One region of the Sphaerisporangium flaviroseum genome, then DNA from elsewhere that is predicted to be linked to it. Evidence: riboswitches for the same ligand, from Rfam matches in the RefSeq annotation. Region 1 holds a riboswitch; the other holds the start of a gene.
The links. Region 1 has a riboswitch for glycine ahead of gcvT (glycine cleavage system aminomethyltransferase GcvT). Riboswitches for the same ligand answer to the same signal wherever they lie in the genome.
Positions count from the first base shown of each region.

Region 2: it holds a riboswitch for glycine, as region 1 does, so the genes downstream of both, gcvP (aminomethyl-transferring glycine dehydrogenase) here and gcvT (glycine cleavage system aminomethyltransferase GcvT) in region 1, are expected to answer to the same signal.

Region 1 covers NZ_BAAAZR010000038.1:63,836-75,416, forward strand. Annotated here, with positions in the region: gene ABD810_RS32340 (hypothetical protein) at 1-664, opposite strand, end outside; gene ABD810_RS32345 (FadR/GntR family transcriptional regulator) at 808-1,530, opposite strand; gene ABD810_RS32350 (glutamine synthetase family protein) at 1,675-3,021, shown strand; gene ABD810_RS32355 (aldehyde dehydrogenase family protein) at 3,023-4,366, shown strand; gene ABD810_RS32360 (3-oxoacyl-ACP reductase) at 4,416-5,180, shown strand; gene ABD810_RS32365 (gamma-glutamyl-gamma-aminobutyrate hydrolase family protein) at 5,184-5,915, shown strand; glycine riboswitch at 5,934-6,031, shown strand; glycine riboswitch at 6,032-6,132, shown strand; gene gcvT (glycine cleavage system aminomethyltransferase GcvT) at 6,166-7,257, shown strand; gene gcvH (glycine cleavage system protein GcvH) at 7,254-7,643, shown strand; gene ABD810_RS32380 (L-serine ammonia-lyase) at 7,850-9,226, shown strand; gene ABD810_RS32385 (DUF6326 family protein) at 9,415-9,813, opposite strand; gene ABD810_RS32390 (sensor histidine kinase) at 9,933-11,363, shown strand; gene ABD810_RS32395 (response regulator) at 11,351-11,581, shown strand, end outside.
Region 2 covers NZ_BAAAZR010000063.1:131,710-143,290, forward strand. Annotated here, with positions in the region: gene ABD810_RS39835 (LysR family transcriptional regulator) at 1-632, opposite strand, end outside; gene ABD810_RS39840 (YbaB/EbfC family nucleoid-associated protein) at 823-1,128, shown strand; gene ABD810_RS39845 (hypothetical protein) at 1,189-1,602, shown strand; gene ABD810_RS39850 (hypothetical protein) at 1,599-2,249, shown strand; gene ABD810_RS39855 (tetratricopeptide repeat protein) at 2,291-3,142, opposite strand; gene gcvP (aminomethyl-transferring glycine dehydrogenase) at 3,247-6,105, opposite strand; glycine riboswitch at 6,277-6,402, opposite strand; gene ABD810_RS39865 (MerR family transcriptional regulator) at 6,569-7,192, opposite strand; gene ABD810_RS39870 (bifunctional nuclease family protein) at 7,339-7,809, opposite strand; gene ftsR (transcriptional regulator FtsR) at 7,942-8,625, opposite strand; gene ABD810_RS39880 (FHA domain-containing protein) at 8,638-9,141, opposite strand; gene ABD810_RS39885 (sugar phosphate nucleotidyltransferase) at 9,499-11,581, opposite strand, start outside.

The DNA of each region.
Region 1 (11,581 bases):
CCTTCGCCATCTTGGAGGGCCTGGGCCTGCGGGATCCGGGGGCGAAGAACCAGTGGGCCCACGGCGATCCCGGACGCGCCAGCCGTACGGCCCCGGCGATCAGCAGGATCGGCGCGAACAGGCCCGCGAGGCCGGTCCAGATCTTGCCCTTCAGCAAGGTGACGACCGCGAGCACGAGATTGAAGGTCAGGAGGAGGGCCGCCGTCCACCTGCCGCTCGGGGAGGGCTCGGGGGCCTCCCAGCCGAAGGGACGCAAGCCCAGCAGCAGGAGCAGGGTCACGGCGATCGCGACGAACACCGCGTCGACCGAGGCGCGCCCCTCCTCGGACCAGTAGACGTCCCGCAGGTGCAGGATCAGCGCGAACTCGTCGAGCACCAGAGCCGCCCCGACCCCGAAGACGGCCGCCGTCAGGGCGTACCACCCGGACGAGAGCCCGGCACTCACCAGCCCGGCGACCCCGCCGAACAGCATGAGCACCACGCCGAACACGACGTGGTGTACATGGACGTCGCCGACGTTGACGTTACGGAACCAGCCGACCTTCGCCCGGATCAGCCGGACGTTCAGGCGCGTGAACAGGAACGTGACGATCAGCGCCGTAAGGAAGCAGAAGAGCGGCAGCCGTCCGGTGTCGATGATCCGCTCGTTGAACCAGATCCCCACAGGCATCCCCCAGTACCGATGCTACGGTGCCCGCGAGAGTGATCCCCCTGCCGACGGCTCCCCACTCGGGGTCCGTGGCGGCCGCGTGCGGGGACAGGGGTGGCCCAGGGGCAGGTCGGGGCCGGTTCGGAGACCCACGCCGTTCAGGCCAGGAAAGCGCGCAGGAGCGCGGCCGTTCCTTCCAGGTGTTCCACGACGGCCTTCCTCGCGGCCTCGGGATCGCCCGCGAGGATGGCGGCGACCATGGCGGCGTGCTGCGCGGCGGCGTGGTCGATGTTGGGGCCGAGCACAGGGATGGCGTTGAGCAGGTCGGTGACCCGCATTCTGGCGTCCGCGCCGGCGGCGGTGAGCAGCGCCGAGCCGGTCAGCTCGGCGATGGACAGGTGGAAGGCCGTGTCGAGCCGCCGGTAGTCGGCGGGCGCGGCGTCGTTGACGTCCGCGAGGCGCCGTTCCAGCGTCGCCCGCTGGTCCTCGGTGAGCTCCATGGCGGCCAGCACCTGGGCGGCGCCGCATTCGATCGCCATGCGGAACGTCAGCGCGTCGGCGAGCTCGGAGGGCCCCATCTCGATCACGGCCCTGCGCAGGTCGCCGTGGCGCGGCAGCGGCTGCTCGTAGACGACGAACGCTCCCCCGTAGCGGCCACGCCGCACATCGAGATGGCCGGCGTCCTGGAGCGCCCGGATGGCCTCCCGGAGCGTGACCCGGCTGATTCCGAGCTGGGCGGCGAGCTCGCGCTCCGCGGGCAGCTTCTCGCCGGGCGCCACCACCCCGAGTTTGATCGCCTGGAGCAGGCGTTCGACCGTCTCCTCGAAGGCGTTTCCCGCCCGGACAGGCCGGAGGAATGCGACGAGCTGGGGCTCGCTCATCACGTCCCCCCTCGAACCGGCTCCAATGGTTCGAGATTAGTCCATTCGGCAGCTTGGAGCTCTTGAACCGTTGACGTGGAGCGCCCGCTGGTGCTTGCATGCCTCCAATGGTCTGTTTCCAGACTTTTGCGGGAGGGGAGTGCCGTGCTCACCGTCGACCAACTGCGTGAAGAGGTGTCCGCCGGGCGGGTGGACACCGTGCTTCTGGCCGTCGTCGACATGCAGGGACGCCTCCAGGGCAAGCGGCTGTCCGCGCGCTACTTCCTGGAGGAGGTGCTGAACCACGCCGCAGAAGGGTGCAACTACCTCCTCGCCGTGGACATCGACATGAACACGGTCGACGGTTACAGCATGTCGTCCTGGGAGCGGGGCTACGGCGACTTCGTCATGCGGCCGGATCTGTCCACCCTTCGCCGGGTGCCCTGGCAGGACGGCACGGTCATGCTGATGGCCGACCTGCTGTGGGAGGACGGATCCGACGTCATCCCCTCCCCGCGCCAGATCCTGCGCGGGCAGATCGCCCGGCTGGCCGAGCGCGGCTGGGGCGCCTTCGTCGGCACCGAGCTGGAGTTCGTCGTCTACAACGACAGCTACGAGAACGCCTGGTCCAAGGCCTACCGCGACCTCACCCCCGCGAACCAGTACAACGTCGACTACTCCCTGCTCGGCGGCGCCCGTGTCGAGCCCCTGCTGCGCCGCATCAGGCTCGGCATGGAGGGCGCGGGCATGTACGTCGAGTCCGCCAAGGGCGAGTGCAACCTCGGCCAGCACGAAATCGCGTTCCGCTTCACCGAAGCGCTCGCCACCTGCGACAACCATTCGATCTACAAGAACGGCTCCAAGGAGATCGCCGCCCAGGAGGGCATGTCGCTGACCTTCATGGCCAAGCCGAACCAGCGTGAGGGCAACTCCTGCCACATCCACATCTCCCTGCGTACGGGCGAGGGCGAGCCGGTGATGGCCGGAGACGGGCGGCACGGGCTGTCGAAGATCGGAGAGCACTTCATCGCCGGCCAGCTCGCCGCCATGCGCGAGTTCACGCTGCTCTACGCGCCCAACATCAACTCCTACAAGAGGTACGTCCCGGGGAGCTTCGCCCCGACCGCGGTCAAGTGGGGGGTGGACAACCGCACCTGCTCCCTGCGCCTGGTCGGGCACGGCCCCTCGCTCCGCATCGAGAACCGTGTGCCCGGCGGAGACGTCAATCCCTACCTGGCGGTGTCCGGGCTCATCGCCGCAGGCTTGCACGGCATCGAGAACGAGCTGCCGCTGGAGGACGCCTACCCCGGCAACGCCTACTCCGCGGGCGCCGAGACCGTCCCGACCACGCTGCGCGAGGCGCTCGCCCTCTGGGAGGGCTCGAAGATCGCCAAGGACGCGCTGGGCGAGCAGGTCGTCGAGCACTACGCGAACAACGCCCGGGTCGAGCTGGCCGCCTTCGACGCGGCCGTGACGGACTGGGAGCTCTTCCGGGGATTCGAGCGGATGTGACATGAAGATCATCAACCCTGCCAGCGAGGACGTGCTCGCCGAGATCGAGCTCGCCGACCTGGCCGAGACCGACCGGGCCGTGGAACGCGCCAGGAAGGCGCTCCCGGCCTGGCGCGAGGTCGCGCCAGGCGACCGCGCCCGCCTGCTCAGGCGCTTCGCCGACCTGGTGGAGCGCCACGGCGACGAGCTTGCCCTGCTGGAGCTCGCGAACGCCGGGCACACGATCGGCAACGCCCGCTGGGAGGCCGGCAACGTCCGTGACGTGCTGCACTTCTACGCGGGCGCGCCGGAGCGCAACCATGGCAGGCAGATCCCGGTGCCGGGCGGGGTGGACATCACCTTCGCCGAACCGCTCGGCGTCGTCGGGGTGATCGTGCCGTGGAACTTCCCCATGGTGATCATGATGTGGGGAGCGGCTCCGGCGCTCGCCGCCGGCAACACCGTTATCGTGAAACCCGCCGAATGGACCCCGCTGACGGCTTTGAGGCTGGCGGAGCTGGCCCTCGAAGCCGGCCTCCCCGAGGGGGTGCTCCAGGTGCTGCCTGGAGCAGGGGAGGTCGCGGGGGCCCGGCTCGTGGAGCACCCCGGGGTCAACAAGATCGTGTTCACCGGGTCCACCGAGGTCGGCAAGCTGATCGCCGCCAGGGCCGCCGAGAACGTCAAGCGGGTCACGCTGGAGCTCGGCGGCAAGAGCGCCAACGTGGTGTTCGCGGACGCCGACCTCGACCAGGCCGCCGCGACCGCGCCCTCGGCGGTCTTCGACAACAGCGGCCAGGACTGCTGCGCGCGCTCCCGCATCCTGGTGGAGCGCTCGGTGTACGACGCGTTCCTCGACCGGCTGGGCGCGGCCGTCGAAGGGCTGACCGTCGGCGACCCGAGCGACCCCGGCACCGACATGGGGCCGCTGATCAGCGCCGAGCAGCGCGAGCGGGTGTCGTCGTTCGTCACCGGCACGCCGCGCTTCCAGGGGACCTGCCCGTCCGGCAAGGGCTTCTGGTTCCCGCCGACCGTGCTGACCCACGACTCGCTGGACGACCGCGCGTTCACCGAGGAGATCTTCGGCCCCGTGGTCAGCGTGGTCGCCTTCGAGGACGAGGCCGAGGCCATCCAGATCGCCAACAACACCAAATATGGCCTTTCAGGGTCGATCTGGACGCGGGACGTGGGACGGGCACTGCGCGTGGCCCGCGCGATCGAGGCGGGCAACCTCTCGGTCAACTCCCACTCGTCCGTGAGGTACTGGACGCCCTTCGGCGGCTTCAAGCAGTCTGGGCTGGGCAGGGAGCTCGGCCCCGACGCCCTGGCCGCCTTCACCGAGACCAAGAACGTCTTCATCGCCCACTGAGCCCGCTGGGCTCCGCTCACCTCACCAAGGCACCAGGGAGTTCGTCACTATGCAACGTCTGCGGGACCGCGTCGCCGTCATCACGGGGGCGGCGGGCGGCATCGGCCTCGCCACGGCACGCCGCTTCGCCGAGGAGGGCGCCAAGGTCGTGTGCGCCGACCTCGACGAGGTGGGTGGCGCCAAGGCGGCGGACGAGGTCGGGGGCCTGTTCGTCCGCACCGACGTCACCAGCGAGGAAGACGTCAGCCACATGTTCGAGACGGCGTTCGAGACCTACGGCAGCGTGGACATCGCCTTCAACAACGCCGGCATCTCGCCTCCCGACGACGACTCGATCCTGTCCACCGGCATCGAGGCGTGGCGACGAGTTCAGGACGTCAACCTGACCAGTGTGTACCTCTGCTGCAAGCACGCCATCCCTTACATGCGGCGCCAGGGCAAGGGGTCCATCATCAACACCGCCTCCTTCGTGGCGGTGATGGGCTCGGCGACCTCCCAGATCTCCTACACCGCCTCCAAGGGCGGGGTGCTCGCCATGTCACGCGAGCTCGGGGTGCAGTTCGCCCGCGAGGGCATCCGCGTCAACGCGCTCTGCCCGGGGCCGGTCAACACCCCCCTGCTGCAGGAGTTGTTCGCCAAGGACCCCGAGCGGGCCCAGCGGCGCCTCGTCCACATCCCGGTCGGCCGGTTCGCCGAGGCCACCGAGATCGCCGCCGCCGTCGCGTTCCTCGCCTCGGACGACGCGAGCTTCATCACCGGTGCCGAGTTCCTGGTCGACGGCGGCATCTCCGGCGCCTACGTGACCCCGGTGTAGCCCATGCCACCTCCGGCCGCCGGCTCTGGCGCGCGACCCGTCATCGGCATCACCTGCTACGTGGAGCCCGCCGCCTTCACCGTGTGGCGGATGCCGGCCGCGCTGCTGCCGTACACCTACATCGAGCACGTCGTCAGGGCGGGTGGCCAGCCGGTCATCCTGCCCCCGGCGGGAGATCCCTCCTCGCTGGTGGGGCGGCTCGACGGCCTGATCGTGGCGGGCGGGGGCGACGTCGATCCCGGCAGATACGGCGAGCAGCCGCACCAACAAACCGGATACGTCCGGAAATTTCGTGATGAGGCGGAGTTTGGGCTGGTCGAGGCGGCACTGAAGGCGGGCACCCCGTTCCTGGGGATCTGCCGGGGCCTTCAGGTCCTGAACGTCTCCCTCGGCGGCAGCCTCCACCAGCACCTGCCCGACGTGGTGGGCCACGGCGGCCACTCCCCCGCCCCCGGCGAGTTCGGCCACCTGCCCGTACGACTGGCGACCGGCAGCATGATCGCGGACGTGCTGGGGGCCGAGAAGGTCGGCGCCGCCCACTACCACCACCAGGCCACCGACCGCCTGGGCGAAGGGCTCACAGTGTCCGCGACCTCGGACGACGGCACCGTGGAGGCGGTGGAGCTCCGGGATCATCCCTTCGCGCTCGCCGTCCAGTGGCACCCCGAGGCGGGCCAGGAGGGCCACCTGTTCGAGGCGTTGGTCACCGCCGCGACGAGCGGCCGTCATTGGTAAGGTGGGCGGGAACACCGATGATCCCGTGCGGGAGAGCGTCCTGACATCCGGTCAGGACCCCTGAAGGAGCAAGTCCTCCCCGCGAACCTCACAAGGCAAAGGACCGCGCGGGCCAGGTGATCTCTGGAAAGCAGGCCCCCTACGCGGGCCTCGCCGAAGGTGAAAGTCCGGTAAATCCCGGGCGAAACTCTCAGGCACCGATGACAGAGGGGGAGGATGCTCTCATCCAACCCTGTCTGAGGTGCGCATCATGTCCCGACCCACACCGCTCCGCGAGGTGCACGAGAGCCTCGGCGCGACGCTCACCGACTTCGCCGGCTGGCTCATGCCCTTGCGTTACGGCAGCGAGTCCGCCGAGCACAACGCGGTGCGCATGGCCGCCGGGCTGTTCGACCTCTCCCACATGGGCGAGATCTTCGTCACCGGCCGGCAGGCAGGTGAGTCGCTCGACCACGCGCTGGTCGGCCACCTGTCGGCGCTGGAACCCGGCCGCGCCCGCTACACCATGATCTGCGCCGAGGACGGCGGCGTGCTCGACGACCTGATCGTCTATCGCCTGGGCGACGAGGAGTTCCTCGTCGTGGCCAACGCCTCCAACTACGAGCGGGTGGCCGCCGAGCTCACCGCGCGGGCCGGCGGTTTCGATGCCGAGGTCGACGACCGGTCCGACCGCTACGCCCTGATCGCCGTCCAGGGGCCGCGCGCCCAGGAGATCGTCGGCTCGCTCACCGACGCCGATCTGGCCGGCCTGAAGTACTACGCGGGACTGCCCGCCACCGTCGCCGGGTCCGAGGCCCTGATCGCGCGCACCGGATACACCGGCGAGGACGGCTTCGAGCTGTTCGTCGCCGCCGAGGACGCCGTGCCGCTGTGGCAGGAGCTCACCAAGGCTGGCGACGCGTACGGCCTGCGTCCCGCCGGGCTGTCCGCCCGCGACACGCTGCGCCTGGAAGCGGGAATGCCGCTTTACGGCAACGAGCTGAACGCCGGGCTGACCCCCTTCGACGCCGGCCTCGGCCGCGTCGTGAAGTTCGACAAGCCGGGCGACTTCGTCGGCCGCGCGGCCCTCGCGCCGCTGAAGGACGTCCCCCCGCGCCGGCGCCTGACCGGCCTGGTCGCGCGGGGTCGCCGAGTACCGCGCCACGGCTACCCCGTGGTGTCGCGGACCGACGGCACCGTCGTTGGAGAGGTCACCAGCGGCGCGCCTTCCCAGTCCCTCGGCAAGCCGATCGCGATGGCCTATGTGGACACCAACGTGTCCGAAGGGCTCGCGGTCGACATCCGTGGTAGCCATGAACCGGTCGACGTGGTTGACCTGCCTTTTTACCGGAGGAGCATGTGAGCAGCATTCCCGAGGAGCTCAGCTACACCAAGGAGCACGAGTGGGTGGCCGGTCTCGACGACGGCCTCACCGTGACCGTGGGCATCACGGCGTACGCCGCTGACGCGCTGGGTGACGTGGTCTACGTTCAGTTGCCCGAGACGGGTGCGACCATCGAGTCCGGGGACGCCATCGGGGAGGTCGAGTCCACCAAGTCCGTCAGTGACATCTACGCCCCGGTCACCGGTGAGGTCGTCGAGGTCAACCAGACCGTCGTGGACGACCCCTCGCTGGTCAACTCCGACCCGTACGGCGAGGGCTGGTTGTTCCGTGTGCGCATCGAGGGCACCCCTGAGGAGCTCCTCACCCACGAGCAGTACGCCACCGTCACCTCCGCCGAGTCCTGACGGTCCCCGATACCCCGTCCCTCATCCCGAGGACCGGCCACGCAGGGATCCACCCCTCCCATGGCCGGCGCCTCGACGACCGATCACCTGGCCTTCGGGCTCGGCCGAGGTACCACCGTCACCTCGGCCGAACCCGGTGGTCGCGGCGTGCCACCTGTGCTCGCCGGAGCATTCCGAGCACAACCCGTTCCGAAGGGCGGAGATCAATGGCGATCAGCGTCTTCGATCTGTTCAAGATCGGCATTGGGCCGTCGAGCTCCCACACGGGCGGCCCGATGGCGGCGGCGCACAAGTTCGCCCGAGGACTTGACCACGACGGGTTACTGGAGAAGACCGCCCGGGTCGAGGTCATCCTCTACGGCTCGCTCGGGCTGACCGGCAAGGGGCACGGCAGCGACAAGGCGGTCCTGCTGGGCCTGTCGGGCGAGAAGCCCGAACTGGTCGACGTCGACACCGTCGACGAGCGGATCGCGCGGATGCGCGCGTCCGGCACCGTGACGTTGTACGGCTCGCATGAGATCCCGTTCGTCATCGGCGAGGACCTGGTCTTCGAACGGAAGATCTCCCTCCCGCACCATCCCAACGGGATGCGTTTCACCGCCTTCTCCGCGGAGGGCGAGTCCCTACGCGAGAAGACCTACTACTCGGTGGGCGGCGGCTTCGTCGTGGACGAGAACGCCACCGGGGCCGACCGCATCAAGGCCGACGACACCGAGCTCCCCTACCCCTTCACCACGGCGGCGGAGCTCCTCGCCCACTGCGCGGAGAGCGGCCTGTCGATCTCCGGGCTGATGCTGGAGAACGAGCAGGCCTTCGGGCGGACCGAGGCGGAGATCCGTGCTGAGCTGCTCAGGCTCTGGCAGGTCATGGCCGAGTGCGTACGACGGGGCTCCGCCAAGGAAGGCGTGCTCCCGGGCGGCCTCAAGGTCAAGCGGCGGGCCAACCAGCTTCTGCGCCGGCTGCAGGTCGAGGCCCCCGAGAAGGACCCGCTCCAGACGATGGACTGGGTCACGCTGTTCGCCCTCGCCGTGAACGAGGAGAACGCCGCGGGCGGGCGCATCGTCACCGCGCCCACCAACGGGGCCGCGGGCATCATTCCGGCGGTGCTGACCTACTACGACCGGTTCACCCCGCAGGCCGACGAAGAGGGCGTCGTGCGTTTCCTGCTCACGGCCGGGGCGATCGGCGTGCTGTTCAAGGAGAACGCCTCCATCTCCGGTGCCGAGGTGGGCTGCCAGGGCGAGGTGGGCTCGGCCTGCTCGATGGCGGCGGCAGGCCTCACCGAGGTGCTCGGCGGCACGCCTGAGCAGGTCGAGAACGCCGCGGAGATCGGCATCGAGCACAACCTCGGCCTGACCTGCGACCCCATCGGCGGCCTGGTCCAGATCCCGTGCATCGAGCGCAACGCGGTCGCCTCCATCAAGGCCATCGCCGCATCCCGCATCGCCCTACGCGGCGACGGCCGCCACTTCGTCTCCCTGGACAAGGCCATCAAGACCATGCGGGATACGGGACGGGACATGCTCGACAAGTACAAGGAGACCAGCCGAGGCGGTTTGGCTGTCAACGTCATCGAGTGCTGAGCATTACTACAAACGGGATATACGCCCCACCCGGCACCCATTGGTTGGGGCGCCCATTTGCTTCCCACCCAGCCCGGAAACCACCTAAGACCAGCAGGTATAGGAGATGCCCACGACCGGCCGGGCTTCGGACATGCCCGGCCCCGTTGGGACCTGACTTTTCAGGAAGAAAAGGGGTCGCGGAGGGCTCACGGGGTCGTGGTGGGTGGTGTTTCCTCGCGCCATCGCCATGCGAGGCGCAGGATGAGTGCCAGGCACACCAATTCCATGGCGGCCAGGACGAGGTAGTGCGGACTTGTCGATCCGCCGCCGATGACGAATGCCGCGGTCAGGGCGATCGCCACGAAGTTGACCCAACGGTTCACCGTTGGTTTCAACGTTCGAGACAGCACCACCATCAAGATCGGAACCTCGACCATGACCGCGGATGCCACCAAGAGTTGTTGAGTGACTCGAACGCCTTCCGCGTACCCCGTCATGAGTCCCCGGAGGAATTCGGGGTTCAGGAAACCGAGGATATCGGCGTAGATCATATTGAACAATACGACGATCCACAGCGTCGAAAGCTTTCCTCGTACGTCACTCATCTTGGCCTCATCGCCTTTCTGTACCATTCAAGGGCTAGATGTCGCTAGATGTCGTCGAAGCGCGGCCAAGGAGCCCAGGAACCGGGAGAACACCTGTCTGCGAGTACGCTCTCCACGGCTTGTCCTCAACGCAGTGGGGATTTCCCGCCGAGGCCAGTCGCTCTGACGATGCAGATCAGGCTGCCGGAGCGGCCGGGTACACCGCTTCGGTCCGAAGTCGACATCAGCCCGCCGAAAGTCGCCATTCCGGCATCTACTTTGGTCGGATGCCGGAGGGCCGGGCGCCGCCGTATATTTTGACCGTGGCGACCCCGGCGGTCCTGAATGATGAGATCCCGCTACCCGCTGGACTGGTCAGCGGCCCCGACCCCGACGAGGTGCGCCTGACCGGGCGCTCGGTGCGCGACTGGGTGGTCGACGTCCTGTGTTTTCTGCTGGCAATCGCCTTCACGGTGCTCACCCTGATCGACAGCATCGAACAGCACCTCCCACCGGTGCCGTTCGCCGTGGACCTCATCCTCGGCGGGCTGAGCTGTCTCGGGATGTGGCTGCGCCGGCGCTGGCCGGTCGGTTTAGCGGTCATCGTGGGTTTGTTCAGCATCTATTCGATGTCCGCCGCCGGCGTGGCAATGATCGCGCTGTTCACCGTCGCGGTGCACCGGCGCTTCGCGGTGGTCGGCCCGATCACGGCCGGGTATGCGCTCACCTCGTCCGTATCGCTGCTGGTGCGACCGGACGTGTCGGTGTCGCACTGGTCGCAGGTCGTGCTGGGAGTCGCCTGCGCCGCTGCGGTCCTCGCCTGGGGCATGTTCGTCCGCGCCCGGCGACAGCAGCTCGTCGCGGCGCGGCGCGAACGGGTCCGGCGGGCCGTGGCCGAACAGGAACTGCGGGTAGCCCAAGCCCGCCAGGCCGAGCGGAACCGGATCGCCAGGGAGATGCACGATGTGCTGGCCCACCGCCTTTCCCTGCTCAGCCTGCACGCCGGGGCGCTGGAGCTGCGTCCCGGAGCGCCGCCCGATGAGGTCGCCCGCGCCGCCGGGGTGATCCGGGAGAGCGCCTACCAGGCGCTGGAGGATCTCCGGGAGGTGATCGGCGTGCTCCGCGCCGACCGAGTCGATGTGGATGGGGCCGATGAGCCGCCGGACCGGCCCCAGCCAACCCTGGTCGACCTCCCCGAACTCGTCGACCAGTCGCGGCGCGTCGGGATGCGGGTGCGGCTCGAATGTCAGGTGTCCGACCCGACGGCCGCACCGGCGGCGATCGGACGTAGCGCTTACCGGATCGTGCAGGAGGGTTTGACGAACGCCCGCAAGCACGCCCGCGATGCCGAGGTATCGGTGGCCGTGCACGGGTCCGCGGGCGACGGCCTGACCGTCGAGATACGCAACCCTTGCCTGGTGAGCGCCGCCGACACCGCAGGCATCCCAGGCGGCGGTGCCGGCCTCATCGGGCTCAGCGAGCGGACCGGCCTCGCCGGCGGACGACTGGAGCACGGTCGTACCCCCGCAGGTGACTTCCGGCTGTGGGCGTGGCTGCCATGGCCGACGTGAACGCCCCGGTCCGGGTCCTCATCGTCGATGACGACCCGCTCGTCCGGGCGGGCCTCGCGATGATCATCGGCGCCTCACCCGCCCTGAACATGGTGGGCGAGGCGGCCGACGGAGCCGAAGTGGCTGCCGCGGTAGACGCCTGTGCCCCGGACGTGGTGCTGATGGACATCCGCATGCCCACGCTCGACGGCCTCGCCGCCACCGAACTGCTCCGCGCC
Region 2 (11,581 bases), on a different contig from region 1:
TTGATCCGGCGCAGCATGGTGGGCACCACACCGATGTTCGCCGCGGCCGACGGGCCGAGCAGCCAGGTCTGCTCGCGCAACCGGCCGACGCCGACGTCGAGCCCGGCGAGCGGGTGCTCCGGTCCTGAGACGACGATCATCTGGTAGTTGAGGAACGCGTTGCAGGTCAGCGAGTCGTCCAGGACGCCCGGATGGGGGCCGATCGCCACGTCCACGGCCCGGGAGTGCAGCAGCGTGCCGAACCTGCGCGGATCGTGCACGCTGAGCTCCACGTCGAGGTCGGCGGCCCTGCCGGCGAACAGCTCGATCAGGCCCGGCGCCGCGTGCTCGGCGAACAGGCTCGACGCGGCGATCCGCAGCAGCCGCCGGCCCTTGCCCGCCTGGCCGACCTCGATGATCGTGCGCTCCTGGAGGCTCAGCATCTCTCCCGCGCGGCTCGCGAGCCGCAGGCCGCCCGGAGTGAAGGCCAGCCCGGACGCGGTGCGACGGAAAAGCTGATCACCCAGTTCCTTGCGCAGCTGGCCGATGTGGAGGGACACGGCAGCCTCGGACACCTCGAGCTCCGCCGCGGCCTGCTTGACCGACCCGAGGCGCACCACGGCCGCGAACGCGCGAAGCTGAGTGGGGGTCATGGAGGAAACGCTACTTCACCACCTGGATTCGGCGGTGCCCGCTTGTCGCTCGCTGTTAAGATCATGGCTCCGTGAGCGGCTTTGGGTCGGAGCGTACATGAATGATCCCCACCCGATCGATGATGGCCGACCTGGAAAGCCGGTACCTCGCAGGCCGTACGGGTCGGAAGCTCCGTTGTCCGGACATGGGGTGTCGGACGACAAGAGCGTTCAGGTGACGATCGGCGCCAACGGGCTGGTCGAACGCGTCGAGATAGACCCGCGCACGCTGCGCCAAGGTTCCGAAGCGCTGGCTGAACTGACGCGTGATGCGATGCGGCACGCCCAGGAAGACTACTTTCGCCGGCTCGCCCAGACCACGGCCCCAGAGCATGCGGAGAAGGCACGGGCCGCCAAGGAACAGCTGCAGCGGAGGCTTGATGAGATCGACGCGCGATATTCCGAGCGCATGCAGGAGCTCCACGCGCTGCTCGACAGGCTGTCCAGAGACCGTTAAGTCATCGATCCCGTGCGTCGTATGCCGCGCGTCCGTCACCGCCGCATAAGGAGACCTGGAATGGCCCCCAACGTCCCCGGCCAATTGGTATGGGATCCGGAAACCCTTCTCATGGGCTGCGAGGCGATATCCTCCGCGGCTCGCAGCATCGAGGTCACGACGGAGATGGGTCACCTTTCCTGGCGGGATCCCAGCGTCAAACAGATCAGCAGTGGCGGCACTCTGGAGTTCCGCCCCATCGACCGGCCCGCCTCCCATGAGGAGTTCATCGCCCAGGACGTCGCCAACAGTCTCCACGACCTGATTCCGGTGCTGACGAACGCATTGAAGAACCTCGCCCAGCAGGCGCAGTTCGGCTCCGATGGACTCAGGCGGATGGTCCAAACCCAGGCGGCCGTAGAGGACGCCAATGTCGCCGCCGTGTTCGGAACCATCGAGAAGACCCTCGATCGACCGGAAGGTCAGCCGTCATGATAGATCTCACGGAGCATCCCGAACTGGCCGATGTCGTCCGGCGGTGGACGGCCGACGGAGAGATGAAGTTCCACTGGCCGAGCGACAACGAGGAGGCCTTCAGCTTCGCAGCCTACTACTGGACGGCGCAGGACTGGGACCTGAAGGACGTGGCACTCGAAGCGTTCTCCGGCGGGTACGGGATGAAGATTCCCGAAGGCATCCAAGTGGCCGTCCGGCGGATGAGCGCCGCGAACGAGGGCGCGGCGTTCGACGCCTTCCTGCGTTACTGGGACTCCGTTCCGCGCCGGAACGCCAAGGACATCATGGACTCGTCCGTGGCGATCCATGGTGTGCTCGAGCTGCTGAGCGAGGGCATCCGCACGTACAAGCGGTTCGCCCTGGAGAAACTCCAGGTACTCGAAGAGGCGCTGAGCGAGAACCAGCGATGGGCGTGGGCCTCTTGGGTGCCCTTCGCCGGACCTGACGATGAAGAGATAGACAGCAACGCCAGAGCGCTCATCCGTGCCTTCGATGCCGACATGGCGACCGCCCGGCCGAACGTCGCCAACCTCGCAAGCCGGGCGCTCCAGACCGTCACCAAGGAGAGAGCGGTCTTCGAGCAGATCGCCAAGCCCATCCCGCAGAATCTCACCTTCGACCAGTAGCGACCGGCCGGGTCCGCGCCCGCCGGCGTAGGTGGCGAGGCTCAGTCGCCGTCCGGGTCGTGGCCGCCCTCGGCCCTCTGCCCGGCGGGGGGCGGCTCGTCGCGGTGCAGGCGCTGCCGCACCTGCTCGGCGACGCCCTGGTCGGGATGGTCCAGGCCGTACGTCCACACCGCCTCGGCGTCCTCGTCGCGCCCGCGAAGGGGCAGGGTGCGGGCCAGGAGCTCGATGGCCAGCGCCGCGCTGTCGGTGTCCTCGCCGCCCTCGGCGGCCACGGCGAACTCCCCGCAGGCCATGTCGAGGTGGGCCATGCCGAGCAGCACGCGCAGCCGTCCGGAGTCGGCCACCTCCGGCACCTCGAGCGCCTCGATCAGCACGTCGGCGGCCTCTCCCGGCTCCCCCTCCGCGAGCAGGTACTCGGCGAGGTGCTGCGCCGCCAGGGAGGCGTTCTCGGGATCGCGGGTGGCCAGGGCCGCGCGCAGCTCCACCTCCGCCTCCCGGTCGTCTCCCTGCTGGACGGCGATGCGCGCGAGCGCCATGTGGGCCGCAGGAAGGTAGGCCGGGGTGCCGACGCCGATCACGGCCTGCCAGGCGGCACGGGCCTGGTCGAGCATGGACTCGCGCTCGAAACCGCGTGCCAGGTGGCAGGCGGCCTGGGCGGCGTACTCGGGGTGGCCGGTGGCGAGGGCCGTGCGGGCCGCCGCCCTGGCCCCCGCCATGTCCCCGCGCTGCTCCTGCACGACGGCCAGGCCAACGGCCGCCTGGGCGCGGTGGGCCTCCTGCTCGTCGGCGACGAGCTCGGCGAAGATCTCGGCCGCCGCGTCCAGCCGGCCGCTCTCGGCCAGCCTTCGCGCGTCGTCGATCCGCCGCCCGGACTCGACCTCGTGCGCCGCCATCGGGACCTCTTCTCCGCATAGGAAACTTCCCGAGCCGAGCGACGCGGGCGCGCCGTCGCGCGCGACATATTATGCCGATCCGGCCGGGGTCCGAGGGCCGTCGCCTAGTCTTCGTATGCCTCCAGCGGCGGGCAGGAGCAGACGAGGTTGCGATCGCCGTACGCCTGGTCGATGCGGCGCACCGGCGACCAGTACTTCCCCTCCCGCAGGGCCGGCACGGGGTAGGCCGCCTCGGTGCGCGTGTAGGGGTGCTTCCAGTCGTCGGCCACCAGGCAGTCGGCCGTGTGGGGGGCGTTGCGCAGCGGGTTGTCGGCCCTGTCGTAGGCCCCGGAGGCCACCTTGGCGATCTCGGCCCGGATGGCGATCATCGCGTCGCAGAACCGGTCGAGCTCGGCCAGGTCCTCGCTCTCGGTCGGCTCGATCATCAGCGTGCCCGCCACCGGGAACGACATGGTGGGCGCGTGGAAGCCGTAGTCGACCAGGCGCTTGGCGACGTCGTCGACCGTGACGCCGGTCTCCTTGGTGATCTGGCGCAGGTCGACGATGCACTCGTGGGCCACCAGGCCCTCGCGGCCGGTGTAGAGCACGGGATAGTGCGGGGCGAGCCGCCTGGCCAGGTAGTTGGCCGACAGGATCGCCTGCTCGGTGGCCGCCTTCAGGCCGTCGGCGCCCATCATCCTGACGTAGGCCCAGGAGATCGGCAGGATGCCCGCCGACCCGAAAGGCGCGGCCGCGACCGGGCCCACCGGGCCGTCCTCCAGGGGGTGCCCGGGCAGGTAGGGCGCCAGGTGCGAGCGGACCGCGACCGGGCCGACGCCGGGGCCGCCGCCGCCGTGCGGGATGCAGAACGTCTTGTGCAGGTTGAGGTGGGAGACGTCCGCTCCGAAACTCCCCGGCTTGGCCAGCCCGACGAGGGCGTTGAGGTTGGCCCCGTCGACGTACACCTGGCCCCCGGCCTCGTGGACCTGGTCGCAGATCGCGGTGATGGTCTCCTCGAACACGCCGTGGGTGGAGGGGTAGGTGACCATGATGGCCGCCAGCCGGTCACGGTGCTTCTCGATCTTGTCGCTGAGGTCGCCGACGTTGACGTTGCCCTCGTCGTCGCAGGCCACCACGACGACGCGCATACCGGCCATGACGGCGCTGGCGGCGTTGGTGCCGTGGGCCGAGGAGGGGATGAGGCAGACGTCGCGCTCGTTCTGGCCGTTGGCCCGGTGGTAGGCGCGGATGGCGAGCAGCCCGGCGAACTCGCCCTGCGAGCCCGCGTTGGGCTGCAGCGAGACGGCGTCGTAGCCGGTCACCTCGGCCAGCCAGCCCTCGAGGTCCTTGATCAGCTTCAGGTAGCCCTGGACCTGGTCGACCGGGGCGTAGGGGTGGATCCCGGCGAGCTCGGGCCAGGTGATCGGCTCCATCTCGGTCGTGGCGTTGAGCTTCATCGTGCAGGAGCCCAGCGGGATCATCGACCGGTCGAGCGCGATGTCCTTGTCCTGGAGCCTGCGCAGATAGCGCAGCATCGCGGTCTCGGACCGGTAGGAGTGGAACACCGGGTGGGTGAGGAAGGCGGTGGTGCGCAGCAACCCGGCGGGCAGCGCGTCGGAGGTGGCGGTGTCCAGGTCGTCCAGCACGATCTCGGTGAGGCCGAACGCCTCCCAGACGGCCGTCAGGTGGTCGGCGTTGGTCTTCTCGTCGCAGGTGACACCCACGTGGTCGGCGTCGGCGAGCCGCAGGTTCACGCCCTTGCCACGGGCCGCCGCGACGACGTCGGCCGCCCGTCCGGGGACGCGGACGAGGACGGTGTCGAAGAAGTCGTCGTGCACCACCTCGACCCCGGCGCCGCGCAGGCCCGCGGCGAGCACGGCGGCGTGGCGGTGCGTGCGCTGGGCGATCCGCTTGAGGCCTTCGGGACCGTGGTAGACGGCGTACATTCCGGCGATGACGGCGAGCAGCACCTGTGCGGTGCAGATGTTGCTGGTGGCCTTCTCGCGGCGGATGTGCTGCTCGCGGGTCTGCAGGGCCAGCCGGTAGGCGGGGCGGCCGTCGGCGTCCTGCGACACCCCCACCAGGCGGCCGGGCATCTGCCGCTGGAGCCCTTCGCGGACCGCCATGTACGCGGCGTGCGGGCCGCCGAACCCGAAGGGCACGCCGAAGCGCTGGGAGGAGCCGACGGCGATGTCGGCGCCCATGGACCCGGGAGCCTCGACCAGCGTCAGGGCGAGGAGGTCGGCGGCGGCGACCACCAGCGCGCCGCGCTCGTGGGCCTGGTCGGCGACCGCGCGGAAGTCCTTGATCTCGCCGCTCGCGCCGGGGTACTGCACCAGCACGCCGAACAGCTCGCCGTCGGGCAGCCCGCCGCCGAGGTCGGCCTCGACGAGTTCGATGCCGAGCGGCTCGGCGCGGGTGGCGAGCACCGCCTTGGTCTGGGGAAGCGTGTCGGCGTCCACGACGAACACCGGGGTCTTGGCACGGCCGGCGCGGCGGGCCAGCGTCATGGCCTCGGCCGCGGCGGTGGCCTCGTCCAGCAGCGAGGCGCCGGCGACGTCGAGCCCGGCAAGGTCGCTCACGACGGTCTGGAAGTTCAGGAGGGCCTCGAGGCGTCCCTGCGAGATCTCCGGCTGGTAGGGGGTGTAGGCGGTGTACCAGCCGGGGTTCTCCAGCAGGTTGCGGCGGATGACCGCGGGGGTGATCGTGTCGTGGTAGCCCAGGCCGATCATCGAGGTCAGCACCTCGTTGCGGGAGGCGAGCTCGCGTAGCTCGGCGATTGCCTCGGTCTCGCTCGCCGCCTCGGGAAGGTCGAGCGGGCCCTCCGCCCGGATCACCTCCGGTACCGCCAGGGCGATCAGGTCGGCGACCGACTCGTAGCCCACGGCCTCCAGCATGCGCGCCTGGTCGGCGTCCGCCGGTCCGATGTGCCGGGTGGCGAAGGGCGGTGCGGAAAGGTCGCGAAGCGGTGACCGATCGGTCATGGAGCCCTCCTGAAGGGGAATAGAGACCGGGCGCTGGACGCGCGCGTATGCCGGGTCTCCCCCTCTGTCAGCGCGACATCCTCATCGCGACCTGAGAGCTTCATCCCCATATAGAGGATTTGCACCGTCGGTGAGACACGCCTGGCGGACATGTCTACTTTCCAGAGTCGCCTCACCCGTGCGGTACGTGAGCCTGAGAGATTCCGGGGAGGTTGCTCCTTCGGCGCCCGGGTGCGCGCCGGCACCCACATGGAACGCGGAGCCGGTTCGTGCCTGGGACTCTCCCGCACAGGGTCGTAAGCCTTGGCCCAATCGTACCGTCCCGACCCCGGTAAGGGGTTACCCCTATCAGCCGGATTTGACGGTCTTTACCCCTGAGCTGCAATTTTGCCGCGATCCCGCCCCGTTCCTGCGGACTATGAAATGCCGCGGAACCCATCCCCGCCCCGGGAAGACGACGGGGTCACCCCGTCTTGCGGGCCTTCCTGCGCCGAGCCAGCTCGTCACCCGGGTGCTCCTCCATGGAGTCACTGTCGGCCGGCTCCACGCGTTCCCCCGGCAGCTCCGCGAGGGATCCCTCGACCTCACGCCACACACCGCCGAGAGCGATGCCGAACACGCCCTGGCCGCCCTCGAGCAGATCGATCACCTCGTCGGCCGAGGTGCACTCGTAGACGCTCACGCCGTCGCTCATCAGCGTGATCTGTGCCAGGTCGTTGACCCCGCGCTCGCGCAGGTGCTGCACCGCGGTGCGTATCTGCTGCAGCGACACCCCGGTGTCGAGCAGCCGCTTGACCACCTTGAGCACGAGGATGTCGCGGAAGCTGTAGAGCCGCTGGGATCCCGAGCCCTGCGCCGCCCGCACCGACGGCTCGACGAGCTGGGTGCGAGCCCAGTAGTCGAGCTGCCGGTACGTGATGCCGGCCGCCGAGCACGCCGTCGGGCCGCGGTATCCGACGTCGGCGGGCAGCGACGCCGGCCGCTCGTCGAACAACAGGCCCTGCTCACCCGCGCGCTCCCGCGCCGACTGGCGCTGGGCCGGATCATGCTGGCCGGCCGTCTTTCCCTCGCCGCTGCTGACCGCCACTGCGGACCTCCGGCTTTCTCTCATCCCACGGTCTGATCTGGGGGTTCGTGAATTACAACCGTGGTTTCCCTTGCACCGTAGGACTGGCGCGATCCGCAGTCAACGATCCCGCCCGGCGCGTCGTGAAGCGTAAATGCCCGATATGGCTAACCCGCACGACCGAAGTCCTCCGGTGTGATCGTGTCGAGGAACTCGCGGAACTTCTCCACCTCGTCCTCCTGGTCGTCGGGGATGATGACGCCGGCCTCGCGTACCACATCCTCACTGGCGAAGATGCTGGCCCCCGTGCGAAGGGCCAGCGCGATCGAGTCGGACGGGCGGGCGCTCACCTCGACCCCGTTGGAGAACACCAGGTCGGCGAAGAAGATGCCGTCACGCAGCGCCACGATGTTCACCGTCTGCAGCCGCACGCCGAGGGCCTCCACCACGTCTTTGAACAAGTCGTGAGTGAGCGGCCGGGGAGGCGGCTCCTCGGCCTGTGCCAGAGCAATGGCCGTGGCCTCGGTCATCCCAATCCAGATCGGCAGATAACGCTCACCCTTCGCCTCCTTGAGCAGGACGATGGGCTGGTTGGAGGGCATCTCGACGCGGACTCCCACGACCTCCATCTGCAACACAGGCTGCTCCGTCTCATTGGGTCACCGGGCCCGCTCCGGGCCTGTTCCCTTGCGGCTCTCGGCTAGCGGCGTGACCATCGCCGCAAAATTCAACGTAACATCCCGGCACCCCGAATTGTCCGGGCGGCTCCGTCACCGGCCCAGAATGCCCCTCAGACCACCCCGCACCAGGGCGGTGTGCAGCTCCAGGAGCAGCACGGAGAGCTCCCGGGCGGTCTCCTCGGCCTGATCGACGGCACCGGGGGCACGGCGGCGCAGCAGGGGCGCCACAGCCTGCTCGACGAGCCCCGCCTCGCGCTCCGCGGCGGCCTTGAGCACCCGCAGATGGCGGGGATGAAGGCCGAACCTCGCGAGCGCGCCGGAGGCCCTTGCGACGGTGAGGGCCTCGGCGTCGTACCACCGGGCGACGGGGGTCAGCAGCCCGTAGTCCTCGAGCTCGATCAGGGTCTCCTCGTCGAGCTCGGCGGCCCGCAGCAGCTCGGCGCGGCTCAGCCGGATCTCGGGGGCCGACGGCTCTGCCCCGACGGCACGGGGCCGCGGGACCCCGCCCGGGCCGTCGTGCCCGGCGGTGTCCAGGTGATCCTTGATCACCCGCAGCGGGAGGTAGCTGTCACGCTGGGCCGTGAGGATGTATCGCAGGCGGGCCACGTCGGCGTGGGTGAACTTGCGGTAGCCGGAGGGGGACCGCTGGGGCTCGATGAGCCCCTCGCCCTCCAGGAAGCGGATCTTGGAGACGGTGACGTCGGGGAAGTCGGCCCGGAGGACCTCGAGGACCTCCCCGATGCTCATGAACGCCCTGGCGGCCTGCGCGCTCATCACCGCTCCTCCTCACCCACGCGTGAGGAACACCAGCCGGAACTTGCCGATTTGCACTTCGTCACCGCCGGACAGCGGAAGCTCCTCGATGCGCTCCCGGTTGACGTAGGTGCCGTTGAGGCTGCCGACGTCCCTGGCGGTGAAGTAGTCCCCCCGCCGGTAGAACTCGGCGTGCCTGCGCGACACCGTCACATCGTCCAGGAAGATGTCGCTCTCGGGGTGACGACCCGCCGTGGTGAGGTCGCTGTCGAGCAGGAAACGGCTCCCGGCGTTCGGCCCCCGCATCACGACCAGAAGCGCCGTGCCGGGTGGCAGTTGCTCCACGGCCGTCCGGTCCGGAATGAGCGTCTGTCCTGTCGCGTCGCCGTCCATCGCCTCGATCCCGCTCAGGGAGATCGTGGAGGTGGTGTCCCCCGGCGTGTTCTCGACACGATTCAGCGGCGACCCGCACCGTGAGCAGAAACGGGCGTCGTCAGGGTTGGCATGACCGCACTGCGTGCAGTAGACGCTCGGCATCGATCGGCTCGGCCTCCTACCGCGAAGTCGCGGCGACGGTGCTGTGGGCGGCGTGCCTCGGTTCTTCGCTTCTCATGGTTGCTCAGACTGCGAATGCCGCAACTTACGCTGATGAGTCGCAAAGGTCAAGATGAGGGCAGCTCACGGGTTCGGACATGCTTGTGGTGGGGCTCGCTGGGGTCCTCGCTGAGGGGGGCTCGCGTGTTCCTGACGGCGCTCGCCCCTCGTTGCTTCGGACTCGGCTCGCCGCGCCGGTCCAAAGCTACCGCCCGCCGCGCCCTCCGGTCCATGCGGCGCGCCGTTCGAATGTGACCGGAAACGGCCGGTTCACGGCAGAACACGACCACCGGCGGGCGCTCAGGTGCCCACGGCCCGCTCGACGACGCGGGCCCAGCGCTCCAGCAGATCCTGGGCCACGTCGAGATCGTCGCCCTCGGCCCAGAGATGGGTCACCGCCTCGGTGGGGTCGGGGAGGATCAGGGCCCAGCCGCCGTCCTCCTCCACCACCCGCACGCCGTCGGTGGTGTCGAGCTGGTATCCGTCGGCGGCCTCGACGACCGACCGCATGACCGCCCCCTTGGCGGCCCACGGCGTCGGCACGGTGCGCTTGAGCATCTTGGCCTGCGGGATGCGGGCGTCGATCTGGCTGAGCGACAGCCGGGTGCGGGCCACCAGCCCGAGCAGGCGCAGGAAGGCGGCCAGGCCGTCGACGGTGGGGGCGAACTCCGGGACGATGAAACCGCCGCGCCCGTCGGCCGCGAAGATCAGCTCCGGGTCGGCCGCGGCGGAGGTCAGGGCGTCCAGAGCCGTGGAGGTCCACTGCACCTGGGCTCCGTGGAAGCGGCACACCTGCTCGGCGACGCGGGTGGTGGTCACCGGCAGCGCCACCCTGCCGCCGCGCCGCTCGGCCGCCACCAGGTCGAGCACGACCAGCTGGGCGCGCTCCTCACTGATCAGCTGGCCCATTTCGTCCACCAGGGAGATGCGCTCCCCCACCGGGTCGAAGCGCACGCCGAAAGCGGCCCTGGAGGACGCCACGAGCTCCGCCAGGCGCTGCAGGTCCCGGCGGCGCTCGGCGAGCGTCTCGGTCGGCGAGGCGTCGTCCAGGCGGTTGTTGACGGTCAGCACGTCGACCCCGACCCGGCCGAGCAGGCTGGGCAGTACCAGCGAGGAGGTGCCGCCGGCGCAGTCGATGACGACCTTCATCTCGGCGTCCCGCACGCCGGACATGTCGATCCAGCGCAGCAGCTCGCGCGTGTAGTCCTCGACGGCCCTGGCCGGGAAGCTCAGCTCCGCGATCTCGCCGGGGAAGGCGCGGCGGAACTCCTGCCGGGAGAAGACCCGTTCCAGCTTGCGCTGGGCGCCCTGCGACAGGTCGGCGCCGTTCTCGTCCATGAAGATGATGTCGACGCTCTGGGGGTCGCCCGGAGTGGTGCGCAGCGCGATGCCGCCAGAGGCGGTCTCGTTGGAGGTGTGGAAGCGTGCGACGGGCAGCGGGGCGGCCTCCAGGTCGAGCACGTTGATCGCGCTGGCGGTGAGCGCGCTGATGACCGCCCGCTTGAGCGCGCGGGCCGCCCGCGATGAGTCGCGCGAGGTGATGACCGACGCGCCCTTCTTCAGCGTGGTGGCGTAGGCGCTGGCGAGGCGCACGCACAGCTCGGGGGTGATCTCGACGTTGACCAGGCCGGAGACGCCGCGCGGGCCGAACAGGCTGCGCTGGCCGCGCGACTCCCAGATGACGCTGGTGTTGACCACCGCGCCCGCCTCGATGGTCTTGAACGGGTAGATCTTGACGCCGGAGGAGACGTAGGCCTCGGCCTCGATCACGCACTCGTCGCCGACGATGGCGTTCTCCTCGATGCGCGCGCCGGTCATCACGTCGGTGTTCTTGCCGATCACGCAGCCGCGCAGGTGGGCGCTCGGCCCGATGTAGACGTTGTCGTGGACGACGGCGCGGTGCAGGAACGCGCCCTCCTTCACCACGACGTTGTCGCCGAGGACGGTGAACTCGCGAAGCTCGGCGCCGGCCTCGACCTTGGCGTAGCCGCCGATGTAGAGCGGGCCCTTCAAGATGGCGTCGGGGTCGACCGAAGCGCCCTCGGCCACCCAGACCCCCGGCGAGAGCTCGAAACCGTCGGCGTCCAGCCTCACCCGCCCCGACAGGGCGTCCGCCTGGGCCTTCAGGTAGCTCTCGTGGGTGCCGATGTCCTCCCAGTAGCCGCCCGCCACGTAGCCGTACAGCGGCGCGCCCTGCGCCAGCAGCTTGGGGAACACATCGCCCGACCAGTCGACCGGCACGCCGGTGGCGACCTCGTCGAGGACCTCGGGCTCCATGACGTACACGCCGGTGTTGACCGTGTCGGAGAAGACCTGCCCCCAGGTGGGCTTCTCCAGGAAGCGCTGCACCCTGCCGTGCTCGTCGACGATGATGATCCCGAAC